DNA from 4 places in the Streptomyces sp. 2114.4 genome. Region 2 is predicted to be linked to each of the others. Evidence: riboswitches for the same ligand, from Rfam matches in the RefSeq annotation. Region 2 holds a riboswitch; each other region holds the start of a gene.
What was found. A riboswitch is a leader RNA that binds a small molecule or an ion and turns the genes downstream of it on or off. The one in region 2 is predicted to bind cobalamin.

Region 1 (3,074 bases), 980 kb from region 2:
TACCGGGATCGAGCAAGTAGCTCTGGTTTACGGTGATGTCGAGGGAGAGACGGTGCTGACCCGGGTGCATTCGGAATGCCTCACCGGTGATGTCTTCTCCTCCAGCCACTGTGAATGCGGCGATCAATTGGACGCCGCGCTACGGGCGATCGTGGCGGAAGGGCGCGGCATTCTGGTCTATCTCCAGGGCCACGAGGGCCGGGGGATCGGCCTGTTGGCCAAGCTCCGGGCGATGAAGCTGCAGGAGGGCGGGCTGGACACGGTCGAGGCGAACATCGCGCTCGGGCTGCCGGTCGACGCCCGTGACTACGCCGTCGCCGCGGAGATGCTGCTGGACCTCGGCGTCCGGTCCGTGCGGCTGCTGTCGAACAATCCGCGCAAGCGCGAGGCGCTGCTGCGGCACGGCATCGCCGTCGCCGAACAGGTCCCGCTGCTGATGACGCCCCGTGCGGAGAACATCCGTTACCTCCGCGCCAAACGGGAGCGCCTGGACCACGATCTGCCGCATCTGGACGGCATCCCCGGCCTGTCCTGACGAGGCGGGACGCCCCGTGCGTGCGGCCACCTGAGGACACGCCCCGAACCACGGGGGCCGCACCACGGGGACCGCACCACGGGAAAGGGCCCGCGACGTCCGGCGTCGCGGGCCCTTCCTCGGTAGCGCCGGATCAGGAGACGGCGGGTGCCGCCTTGGCCGCGGTGGCCTGGGACCGGGTCGGCACGACCCGCTCCGCGAGGTGGCCGAAGACCAGCCCGAAGGCGGTCCACAGCACCAGTTGAATGGTGATCGCCGACAGCCGGAACTGCCAGAGCAGCGTGGCCGAGAAGTCGTGCGGCACCTCGTTGACGGCCGGCAGGAACGCATAGGCGAGGCCGATGGCGACCACGAAGGCGGCGCCGGCCGCGACCGCCGCGTACCAGTTGCCCAGCTTCGGAGCCAGCCGCCGGCCGAGGATCGTGGCGGCGACGGCCAGCAGGATGCCGAGCAGCATCATCAGGAAGTACAGGGCGGTGCGTTTGCCGATCGTGTCGGGGTCACCGACGGACGGCGGATTGGCCGGGTACTTCAGGAACGGGACGAGGTAGACGGCCAGCAGCGCCGCGCCGGAGAGCAGCGCGGCCGTGGCGCGGGCACCGAACCTGCCGATCCGCCCGAGGGCGAAGCAGAAGGCGAGTGCGGCGATGCCGCCCAGCGCCACGCCGTAGACCAGCACGCCGGTGGCCAGGCCCGCCGTGGACTGCACACCGCGGCTGACGACCTCCATCTCGTGTTCGTGGCTGTGTGCTTCCTCGAACGCGATGGCGGCGTCCACCTGCGGTTCGCCCAGCAGATAGGCGACGACGAGGGCCAGGGCACCGGCGGCCAGACCGGCAAGCATCCCGCGCACCAGGAGGTTTCTGATGGTGACGGAGTTCATGGATGCGCCGTCCGATCAGTGGCAGGGGAAGCCGAGGAGGTGGCGCCCGTCGTGGACCCACTCGTGGACCTCCGTGCCGGAGAGCAGTGAGGTGGCGCCCTGCTCCGCGCCGATGAAGTACAGCAGAACGAGCATCAGGACGCCGAAGAACAGCGCCCAGGGGGCAATGGCTTTGAGGGGGAGCGGGGCCGGGGTGACGGCGCCGGTGGCCGGGGGTGCGATGGTCTGGGCCATGGCGGAACCTCCTGTGCGGGGAACTCGCGTCCCTGTTCGTGGGAGTGCGTAACGACATGCCGGGTCTGGCTCGCCCGGTTCCGGCCCTGCTGGGCTGGAAAAAACCGGACATACAGTGGCGCGACCGCGCCGGGATCCCACCGGCTTCCGTCATGTCGTCGTCAATATCATCGGGAACGTACCGCGAACCCGACCCCGGGCCAAGACCGCGGAGGGGGCGGAGTGGTGCAGGGCGCGGCGCGTGGGCCGGGCAACTCCCTTGTGCGGGTACGGCGTTGCCGGTGCCGGTGAACAACGAAAGAAGAGGTCATGACAACTCGGGTGATGTTGGTCTCACCGGCCGCGGGCGACGCCCAGCGCGAGGTGCGCTTCGACGACGACGGCCCGCTGAGCGAGGCCGGGCTGCGCCGTGTCCGGGAGGCGGCCGGAGCGCTGCCGAATGCCGGCCGGACCGTTGTCTCGCCCTCCGCCCGGTGCCGGAGCACGGCCGCGGAACTCGGTCTTCCGGTCCGTCCCGCGCCGGAGCTGGCGGGCTGTGCGATGGGCACCTGGCGCGGCCGCACCCTGGCGGAGGTCGCCGACGCCGAACCGCTCGCGGTGTCCGCCTGGCTGTCGGACCCGGACTTCGCGGGGCACGGCGGGGAGTCGCTGCGGCAGCTCTGCGACCGGGTCGGGGCCTGGCTCACGCGGATGGCGCCGGCCGCGGGCCGGGTGCTGGCCGTGGTCGAGCCGGATGTCGTCCGCGCGGCGGTGGTCCGCGCGCTCGGGGTTCCCGTGGAGGCGTTCTGGCGGCTGGATGTGCCGCCGCTGACCGTGACCGAGCTGAGCGGCCGCGGCGGGCGCTGGAATCTGGGTCTGGGGCGGGCGCCGGACCGCAGGTGACGGCGATACGGCCATTGTCCGGCAAAATTCGCTTGCCACTTCATCTACACATAAAGGCGACATAAGCGCAGAATTAAAAGTGCGAGGCCCGATGCCACGCGGAACGGCCAGACCGCGAGTGAAGGAGGCGAGTCGCATGGCCGACGTCTCACACCACAGGGGAGATCTCGCAGGTCACCCCGATGCTTCTGAGATGCAGGCTCGGTACGAGCGGGTGCTCGGCGGGCGTGACGTGGTACTCGTCGACGGGCCGGTGTTGCTGGTCGGTCTGTACTGCGCCGTCTCGCCCTGGATCCTCCACTTCACCGCCGCACAGCCGGCGCTCGTGACGCACAACCTCATCCTCGGTATCGCGATCGCCCTCCTGGCAGTCGGCTTCACCGTCACCCCGGAGCGGATGTACGGCCTGAGCGGCGCGATGTGCGCGATCGGTGTATGGATGATCATCTCGCCCTGGATCGTGGGCAGCAGCCCGGACGCCGGTGTCATCTGGAACAACGTCGTCATCGGTGCCCTGACGTTCCTGCTGGGTGCCATGTG
Region 2 (3,074 bases):
GCCGCGCAGCATCTCCAAGCCCGGCTCCAGCAGCGTCACATCACCGCGGAACTTGTTGACGAGGTACCCCGCGACCAGCGCCTGGTCCTCCTTGGACAGCAGCGCGGTGGTGCCGAAGAAGGAGGCGAACACCCCACCGCGGTCGATGTCACCGACCACCACCACCGGGATCCGGGCGGCCCGCGCCAGCCCCATGTTCACGAGGTCGGTGCGCCGCAGGTTGATCTCGGCCGGACTGCCGGCGCCCTCGCAGATCACCGCGTCATGGGTACGCCGCAGCTCCGCCAGGCAGTCGGTGACCGTGCCGAGCAACTGCTCCTGGCGGCCCTCGTGGTAGCCCCGGGCACTGAGCTCGCCCACCGGCTTCCCCAGCAGCACCACCTGGCTGCTGCGGTCGCTGCCGGGCTTGAGCAGGACGGGGTTCATCAGCGCGGTCGGCTCCACCCGCGCGGCGGCCGCCTGCATCGCCTGGGCCCGTCCGATCTCCGCGCCCTCGCGCGTGACGAACGAATTCAGCGACATGTTCTGCGCCTTGAACGGCGCCACCCGCACGCCCTGCCGGGCCAGCCAGCGGCAGATGCCCGCCGTCACCACGCTCTTGCCCGCGTCGGACGTCGTACCGGCCACCAACAGGCCACCGCCGACGGCCCCGCCCGATGCCTTCAACCGCCCGTTCACCGGGTCCTCCTCATACGCCGGGACTCCGGCTGTCGTGAGCCGTACGCGCCAGTGCCCGCACGGTCCTGCGCGATACCGCACCCGCGGCCGGGCGGACGGCACTCCCCGGGGCCCGCCGCAGCGCCCCGGCCGCCAGCCGCGCCGCCACCGTCGTCGCCAGCGCCAGGACGCTCACCCGGCGCGAGAGCCGCACCGCCCGTTCGATGTCGGGCACCGCGACCGGCGGCGCCCCGCCGTTGAGCTGCGGCCGGTGCTCCACCCGCCCGCCGTAGGCCAGCGTGCCGCCCAGCCGGACGCCCAGCGCGCCCGCGAACGACGCCTCCACCGGGCCCGCGTTGGGGCTCGGATGGGCGCCGCCGTCCGCCCGCCAGGCCCGCAGCGCACCGCGCCGGTCGGGGCCCGCGAGCACGGTCAGGGCGGCGGTCAGCCGGGAGCCGGGCCAGCCGGCGAGGTCGTCGAGCCGGGCCGAGGCCCAGCCGAAGCGGCGGTGGCGCGGCGACTTGTGCCCCACCATCGCGTCCAGGGTGTTCACCGCCCGGAACGCCACCAGACCGGGCACCCCGCCCAGCGCGCCCCACACCAGGGCGCCGACCACGGCGTCCGAGGTGTTCTCGGCGACCGACTCCACCACCGCGCGGGCCATCTGGGGCCCGTCCAGGGCCTGCGGATCGCGGCCGCACAGATGCGGCAGCCGCTCCCGCGCCACGTCCAGGTCACCCGCCGTCAGCGCACCGCCGACGGCCCGGGCCTCCCGGCCGAGCGACGTGCCGCCCAGCACCGCCCAGACCGTCGCCGCGGTCAGCGCGATCCGGGCGCCGTCGCGCAGGGGAGCGGGGGCGGCGGCCCGTACGGCGCGCTGCAGCAGCGCGGCCCCGGCGGCGGCACCGCCCGCGCACAGCACGGCGTGCGCCGCCCCGTATCCGCGGTGATCGCGCCACAGCCGGCGTTCGACGGCGCTCGCGGCCCGTCCGAAGGCGGCCACCGGATGGCCGCGCCGCGGGTCCGCCGCGATCAGATCGCCGAGAAAGCCGAGGGCCGCGCCGCACGCATATCCCGCGTGTTCGCCGCGCACCGGTCAGACCGCCGCTGCGGCGTGTCCAACGGGCCCTGTGGCGGCGGGCAGTGAAGATCTCGAAGGGCGGCCGGGCATGGCGGTGTGTCCTCACTCAGGGTCCGCGCCCTGGCTCGACGTGACGGCGACAAGAGTCTCCTGGCTCCCGGATCGGCGAGTCCTCCGGCCTTCCAGTCCCTGCGTACGTCATCGGACGTACGCGAGGCGGACCGTGGCCTTCGCTGGAGGAACGCTCCCCGGTGACAGTGGCGGGACCGCGCCGGATTCGCACCGGACTTCCTCAGCTGTCGCCGAATGGCTCCGGCAGTCCACCACGCCCCGCGATGCCCGTCAACTCGCCCTTGACCTGCAACGCTGCCCCGTGGCACGCGCTGTGGTGCACGCCACAGCGTGGCAGGAAGGTCACAGACGGTTGCCCGGGCCCCTGATCTCACGTCACTATCTGGTGGTGCACGGTGGCGACGGTGCCGCCGGAAGGGGGCCGGGGGATGCCGCAGAGCGCTGACCGCCACGAGATCCGCCTCAGGATCACGGGCACCAACAATCCGGACCAGGACCTCGAAGACCTCAGGGCCTGGCTGGAGCGAGAGCCGTGGCTGGACCGGCACGGCCACGACTGGCTGCTCCGGCCGCGGCCGGCGGACGAGAGCGACGACGGCCCCGGTGACATGGCCGCCGGCCTCGACGAGCTGATCCTGGTCATCATCGGCGCCGTCACCGGCGAGATCACCAAAAGTCTCACCATCGCCCTGCAGGAGTGGCTGCGCCGGCGCCGGGAGGAACGCGACACCGGCGAGCGGCCCGCCGTCGCGGTCGGGGCCGGTGACGGGGACCTGCACGAGCTCGGCGACACGGGCCCGGCCACCGCGGCCCCCGAACACCCCGATCCCGGCAGCCCGGCGGACGGGAGCGGCAGCACCCCCGGGGACTGAGCCGGATGTCCGAATACGACGCACGGGGCAAGGTCAACCGGGCGCTGCTGATCAGCGTCGACGACTACCGCACGCTGCGCCCGCTGCCCGCGGTGAAGGACAACGTCCACAAGCTGGAGCAGGCCCTGCTCGCCCCCGGCACCGATCTGTTCACCAAGGGCGAGGTCGTCACCTGCCGGCCCCAGGAGCCCTGGGAGGTGGAACAGGCGCTGGACACCGTCGTCCAGGAGGCGCGCGGGCTGCTGCTGGTGTACTTCTCCGGCCACGGCCGGGTGGGCAGCGACGGCGGCAATCTGCACCTCATGGTCGGCGCCTCGGAACGGCGGCACAAGACCGTCTCCTGGCAGGACACCGTGCTGTCCTATCTGGACAACGCACGGGCCGACCGCATC
Region 3 (3,074 bases), 560 kb from region 2:
CCATGTCCGTGCTTGCAGTGCCCGCAGTGCGGTGCGAGCAGTGCGGTGGGTGCCAGGGTGTCCCAGCACAGCTGTCCGTGGCTTCGGCCGTCGTCCGGCCCCAGGTGAACGATCCGGTCCGCGTACTCGGCCCATTCCGTCAGCCACATGCCGAGGTCCGGATCCGGCCCCAGGTCGTACGGCGGTGGTGGCTCGAACGACAGATTCATGATTTTTCCTCCCCCTGTGCGGCCACCCTAATCGAGCTGGTGGCAGCCACAGGGGGCCCTCGTGAGGGCGGGCCTGTGTGCTGCGTCTCTCTACCTCCGTATCAGCGAGTTGCCGGATCAAGGCGGTGCGCTGTCGGATCAGGTGGACGGGGAATGTGACGGTCGCTGCTGAGAGTTGACGTGGCGGCGGCCGGTTCGGCCACCTGAAGGGGTGGCGGTGTCCCGGCGCCACTACGGGCGCCGGGGACGTCTGCGGGGCATGGAGCCCACGCGCCTCAGGAGTTTGGCGTGGCAGGCTCGGCCGAGTCCGCCTGCTCCGTCGGCCGGGTTCGCTCTGACCGCTCTGCCCGTTCTGCCCGCTCCGCCCAGCGCTTTTCGACGCCGGCCAGTCGCCAGTACGCCAGTGCAGCGGCCCACACCACCACGAACAGGCCGACGATGAGGAAGCCGACATTGTCGAGGTCGAGGCCGGAAATCCAGCCGGTCAGCGGGTCGTTGAGGGCAAGTTTCTCGTGCAGCACGGTCACCAGCTCGATCGTGCCGATGAAGAAGGCGACGGCGATCGACAGTCCGGTGATGGTGAGGTTGTAGTAGACCTTGCGCACCGGGTTGGAGAACGCCCACTGGTAGGCGAAGTTCATGAAGGTGCCGTCGAGGGTGTCGAAGAGGCTCATGCCGGCGGCGAAGAGCAGCGGCAGGCACAGCACGGCGTACCAGGGCAGGCCGGCCGCGGCGCCGCTGCCCGCCATCACCATCAGCGTCACTTCGGTCGCGGTGTCGAAGCCGAGCCCGAAGAGGAAGCCGAGCGGGAACATCTGGCCGGGACGGGAGATCGAGCGGGTGAACCGCCCCAGGAAGCGGTTCATGAAGCCGCGCGAGTCGAGGCGCTGCTCCAGCTCGGCCTCGTCGTAGTGGCCGTTGCGCATACCGCGGAAGACCCGCCAGATCCCGGCCAGCGCGATCAGGTTGAGGGCGGCGATGAGGTAGAGGAAGCTCCCCGAGATCGTGGTGCCGATCGTGCCGAGGATCTGGTGCGTACGGGACTCGTTGTTGAGCAGAGCGCCGGCGAGCTGGGCGCCGCCCGCCACCAGGGCCGCCATCACGACGACCACGCTGGAGTGGCCCAGGGCGAACCAGAAGCCGACCGAGACCGGCCGCTTGCCGTCGGCCATCAGCTTGCGGGTGGTGTTGTCGATGGCGGCGATGTGGTCGGCGTCGAAGGCGTGCCGCATCCCGAGGGTGTAGGCGGTGACGCCGAGGCCCACGCCGAAGACCTGGCTGCCCACGGCGTAGTGGTACGGCACCACGAGCAGGAAGAGCACGCCGAAGGCGATGACGTGGAGGCCGGCTATGACGGCCATCAGGCCCGCGGTGCGGACGGTGTCCTGCCGGCGCCAGCGGAACGCCGCGGAGGCAGGGGTGGTCGGGGTATCGGTGGACAGGGCCATCCGGCGGTCACGCTCCAGCACCTCGTGGATCACTTCGTGAGATGCCGTGGCCGGTCTCCTGGCTTACGGGTGCACGCGCCCGCCCCGCCTTCCCGGCCGCGGGTCGCGGTCAGTGGCGCCGCAGGCGCACCGTGCGCCTGCGGAAGGGGCGGAAACTCCCCGATCACAGTGGCGAGGGCCGCTCCGGCCTGGGACCCCAAGGTCCGTCACCGGCTTCCCGAACACCACGGCCCGGTCACTCTAGCTGCCAAGGGGTGGTCGCTGCGGCCCCGGTCGCCTTTTGTGCCGGCGGCCCCGGGGGCGGGGGCCGTGGTCCGCGGCGGCGCAGTAGACCGCGGCAGTCCTTCAGCAGTCCTCAGCAGGCCGCAGTGGTCCCCAGTGGTCCCCAGTTGGTCCCCAGTGGTTCACAGCGGCCCTCAATAGCCCTCAGTAGTCCAGGGAGGAGAGGAAGGCGTGGAGTTCGTGGTCGAAGAGTGCGGTGTTCTCCAGATTGACCATATGCGCCGCGCCCGGTATCCGGACTCGTCGGGCGCCGGGAACGGTCAGCGTGATCGCATGGGCATTGGCGGAGATGTCCCTGCTGTCGAGGTCGCCGTCGAACACGACGGTGGGCACCCGTATCTCGCCCAGGCGGTCGGCGGCACCGGCTTCCAGGGGCATACCGGCACCCGTACCCTCGGCATGGACCTCCACATTGGCCTCGGCCGAGGCGCGCATCCGCGCACGGAATCCCGGGTGCACCGCAAAGGGCTCGCGGTGCGGTCCGTCCACCCACATCCGCAGGAAGTGCTCGACATAGCGTTCCGCGCCGTCCGGTGCGCCGATCGCCGCCACCTGCGCCTTGATGTGTTCCAGGAGGAAGGGGTCGGTGAAGGCGCGGCCGCTGATGCCGGGGGAGGCGAGCGCGAGGGCCGTCACCCGCTCAGGGCGGGCTATGGCCGTGTCGAGCGCGACCCGCGCGCCATGGGAGAGGCCGACGAGGACGGCGTCGGGAACATCGAGGGCGTCGAGCAGGGCGCAGAGGTCGTCGTGGTTCGCGTAGTCCCCGGTGACGGTGGAGGACAGGCCGTGGCCGCGGAAGTCATAACGGATCGCGCGCAGGCCGGAGTTCACCAGCCAGGCGAACTGCTCGTCCCACATGTGCTGGTCGAGCATGCCGCCGTGGAGCAGCACCACCGCGGGGCCCGAGCCGGCCGTTTCGTAGAACAGCTCACCGTCGTCGACCGGCACGAGCCCGTTGTCGATCTCGGACCAGTCGGTGATTCCTCGGGTCATCTTGCGGGCCGTCCTTTGTGTACCGGATGCGATGAGGTGGGCGTGATGCCATTGTCGTCGCTCTTGCCGCTGCTGCCGCAACTGCCGGTTTTCTCCGGTGTCACGCGTGAGCCGTCCGCCAGCTGCCGGAACTCCTCTCCGA
Region 4 (3,074 bases), 4.6 Mb from region 2:
GACGTAGGTGTCCAGTGCCAGGCCGGCCGCCGCCAGCAGCCGTGCGGCACCGCGGGCGGCGGCCCGTCCGCGGCCGGGCCGCCGCCCGCGGTGCGGTACGGAGCGCTCTGGTGCCACGGCTTCTCCAAGCCTCTCGGTGGGCGGCCGTAGCCGAAGCAGCGGACGGTGAGCGGGGGTCTCCCGCTGGGCCTTCGGTCCGGCGGGCCCGGTCCCGTCGGGCCGCACACACCTCAATAGACCGCAGACGCCGCCGCCCGGCCATCCGGGCGGCGGCGTTCGGTGTACCGGGCGGCCGAGCGGAGGCAGTGGCAGCGCCAGTCAGCGGATCTCGCTCGTCGTACGGCGGTAGGTGGAGCGCCGGTCGTCGATCTCGGCCCAGCGGTCGCCGTAGACGTTCTCGGTGATGCCCGGCTCCCGCAGGAAGTCGTGCGGGAAGCCCAGCGGTACCGCGCTGCACCGGTCGAGCCGCGCCTGCGCGTCGGCGTCCAGCGTGACATCCACCGCGGCGAGGTTGTCGAGCAGCTGGCTCTCCTTGGTGGCGGCGATGATCGGGATGATGTTGCCGGGCCGGCCGCGCAGCCACGCCAGCGCCACCTGCGCCGGGCTCCAGCCGCCCTGCTCGGCGATCTCCAGCACCGCGGTGACGGTCTCCTCGGTGTGGTGGTCCGACCGGTCCGCCTCGCCGACGACATTCAGCCGGCCCTTCTCCCCGCGGCGGTACTTACCGGTGAGCCGGCCGGCCGCGAGCGGCGCCCAGGCCAGTACGGCCAGGTCGAAGGCGCGGGCCTGCGGCAGCAGTTCGCGCTCCGGCGTCCGCTCCAGCAGGTTGTAGCGCAGCTGCGAGCCGGCGAACGCGGTCCAGCCGCGCAGCTCGGCGAGGGTGTTCGCCTGCGCGATCTCCCAGGCGGGCCAGTCGGAGACGCCGAGGTAGAGCACCTTTCCCGAGCGCACCAGGTCGTCGAGCGCCCGCATCACCTCCTCCACGGGCGTGAAGTTGTCCCGTGCGTGCACCCACAGCACATCGAGATGGTCGGTGCGCAGCCGCTCCAGGCTCTCCTCCACCGACCGGACCAGGTTCTTGCGGTGGTTGCCCGCCGCGTTCACATCGCCCTTGCGGGTCGCGCAGGTGTATTTGCTCGCCAGCACGAAGCGGTCCCGGCGGCCTTCGAGCAGTTCCCCCAGGATCCGCTCCGAGGCACCGTCGGTGTAGTTGTTGGCGGTGTCGACGAAGTTGCCGCCGGCCTCGGCGTAGGCGTCCAGGATCCGGCGGCTGGTGTCCTTGGCCGCGCCCCAGCCCCAGTCCTCGCCGATGGTCATCGCACCCAGGCTCAGCTCGCTCACCCGCAGGCCGGTCCTGCCGAACAGTGTGTAGCGCACGTGGTTCCCTTCGATCAGCGCAGCTCTCCGGTAGTGCGTTCACGCTAGGAGCTGGAGCGCCCTCCAACGCAAGGCGCGGCCGGGCGTCGGGGTCCGGTTTTGGCCTCTTCGGTGGCGCGGACCGGGCGGGCGTTGGGGTATGCCCTGGGGAGACGTCCCCAGGGGAACACCCCCTACGGAGCCATGCCCTGGGGAACATCCCCTACGGAGACACCCCCCGGGGACCCATGCCCTAGGGTGGGCCGGGCAACTGGTTCGCCCTGTCCGCCAGGCAGGCGCGTCGTAAGAGGGAACCCGGTGGAAGTCCGGGACTGCCCCGCAGCGGTGAGTGGGAACGACCGCCGTCATACGCACTGGGCCCGGCCGGGTCTGGGAAGCGACGGCCAGTAGATGTCCGCCCTTGGTGGATGTGCCCGCGAGTCCGAAGACCTGCCAGTGCCCCCGCGCGACCGGTGCGCGGGGAGATCTCGGTGACCTCGAGGGCGGGTCGGCGGACATCAGACGGGTACGTCCGGCTTGTTGGCGCCGGGGCCCGTCCGGATCGCCGTTCCTTCGCGTCCTCGACCCGTCCCGTGGTCCATGGAGACAAACTCGCGAAGGAGAGTTCCGTGACCAGCACATCCGCAGCCGCGGCAGCACGCGCCACCGTGCACGGCTACCCCCGTCAGGGGCCGAACCGTGAACTGAAGAGGGCCATCGAGGGCTACTGGAAGGGCCGCGTCGGCGCCGACGCCCTGCGCGCCACCGCCGCCGAACTGCGCCGCGGCAATTGGCGGCAGCTCGCCGAGGCCGGTGTCCACGACGTGCCGACCGGCGACTTCTCGTACTACGACCATGTACTGGACACCAGCGTCATGGTCGGCGCCGTCCCGGACCGCCACCGCGCCGCCGTCGCCGCCGACGCCCTCGACGGCTACTTCGCGATGGCCCGCGGCACACAGGACGTGGCGCCGCTGGAGATGACCAAGTGGTTCAACACCAACTACCACTACCTGGTACCGGAGTTGGGGCCGGACACGGTCTTCGCCGCGGACTCCGCCAAGCAGGTCGCCGAGCTGACCGAGGCGCTGGGTCTCGGTCTGGCCGCCCGCCCGGTCCTCGTCGGGCCGGTCACCTATCTGCTGCTGGCCAAGCCCGCGCCCGGTGTGGCGGCCGGTTTTGATCCGCTGACGCTGCTCGACCGGCTGCTTCCCGTCTACGCCGAGGTCCTTGCCGATCTGCGGGCGGCGGGCGCCAACTGGGTGCAGCTGGACGAGCCGGCGCTGGTGCAGGACCGCTCCCCCGCCGTGCTGAACGCCACCGCCCGCGCCTATCGCGACCTCGGCGCCCTCGTCGACCGCCCCCAGCTGCTGGTCGCCTCGTACTTCGACCGGCTGGGCGAGGCGCTGCCGGTGCTGGCGAAGGCGCCCGTCGAGGGGCTGGCGCTGGACTTCACCGGAGCCGCGGCCGGCAACCTCGGGGAGCTGGCGGCGGTCGGCGGACTGCCCGGCAAGCGGCTGGTCGCCGGTGTCGTCGACGGCCGCAATGTGTGGATCAACGACTTCGAGAAGTCGCTGGCCACGGTGGGCACGCTCCTCGGCCTGGCCGCGCGGGTCGATGTGTCGACCTCCTGCTCCCTGCTGCACGTCCCGCTGGACGCCGCCGCCGAGCGCGATATCGACCCGCAGATCGCCCGCTGGCTGGCCTTCGCCCGGCAG

Region 1: linked by a shared signal. The riboswitch ahead of CFW40_RS03270 (CbtB-domain containing protein) and the one ahead of CFW40_RS07710 (cobalamin biosynthesis protein) in region 2 are both predicted to bind cobalamin.
Region 3: linked by a shared signal. The riboswitch ahead of CFW40_RS10095 (HoxN/HupN/NixA family nickel/cobalt transporter) and the one ahead of CFW40_RS07710 (cobalamin biosynthesis protein) in region 2 are both predicted to bind cobalamin.
Region 4: linked by a shared signal. The riboswitch ahead of metE (5-methyltetrahydropteroyltriglutamate--homocysteine S-methyltransferase) and the one ahead of CFW40_RS07710 (cobalamin biosynthesis protein) in region 2 are both predicted to bind cobalamin.

What each region holds. Positions count from the first base shown of each region.
Region 1 covers NZ_FYEY01000001.1:780,543-783,616, reverse strand. Annotated here, with positions in the region: gene ribA (GTP cyclohydrolase II) at 1-535, shown strand, start outside; gene CFW40_RS03275 (CbtA family protein) at 669-1,418, opposite strand; gene CFW40_RS03270 (CbtB-domain containing protein) at 1,434-1,652, opposite strand; cobalamin riboswitch at 1,696-1,861, opposite strand; gene CFW40_RS03265 (histidine phosphatase family protein) at 1,962-2,534, shown strand; gene CFW40_RS03260 (SPW repeat protein) at 2,671-3,074, shown strand, end outside.
Region 2 covers NZ_FYEY01000001.1:1,763,071-1,766,144, reverse strand. Annotated here, with positions in the region: gene CFW40_RS07715 (cobyric acid synthase) at 1-678, opposite strand, end outside; gene CFW40_RS07710 (cobalamin biosynthesis protein) at 689-1,750, opposite strand; cobalamin riboswitch at 1,882-2,033, opposite strand; gene CFW40_RS07705 (hypothetical protein) at 2,239-2,682, shown strand; gene CFW40_RS07700 (VWA domain-containing protein) at 2,688-3,074, shown strand, end outside.
Region 3 covers NZ_FYEY01000001.1:2,321,419-2,324,492, reverse strand. Annotated here, with positions in the region: gene CFW40_RS10100 (hypothetical protein) at 1-209, opposite strand, end outside; gene CFW40_RS10095 (HoxN/HupN/NixA family nickel/cobalt transporter) at 485-1,657, opposite strand; cobalamin riboswitch at 1,688-1,901, opposite strand; gene CFW40_RS10090 (alpha/beta fold hydrolase) at 2,084-2,932, opposite strand; gene CFW40_RS10085 (MarR family winged helix-turn-helix transcriptional regulator) at 2,929-3,074, opposite strand, start outside.
Region 4 covers NZ_FYEY01000001.1:6,360,150-6,363,223, reverse strand. Annotated here, with positions in the region: gene CFW40_RS28000 (hypothetical protein) at 1-117, opposite strand, end outside; gene CFW40_RS27995 (aldo/keto reductase) at 319-1,377, opposite strand; cobalamin riboswitch at 1,627-1,814, shown strand; gene metE (5-methyltetrahydropteroyltriglutamate--homocysteine S-methyltransferase) at 1,986-3,074, shown strand, end outside.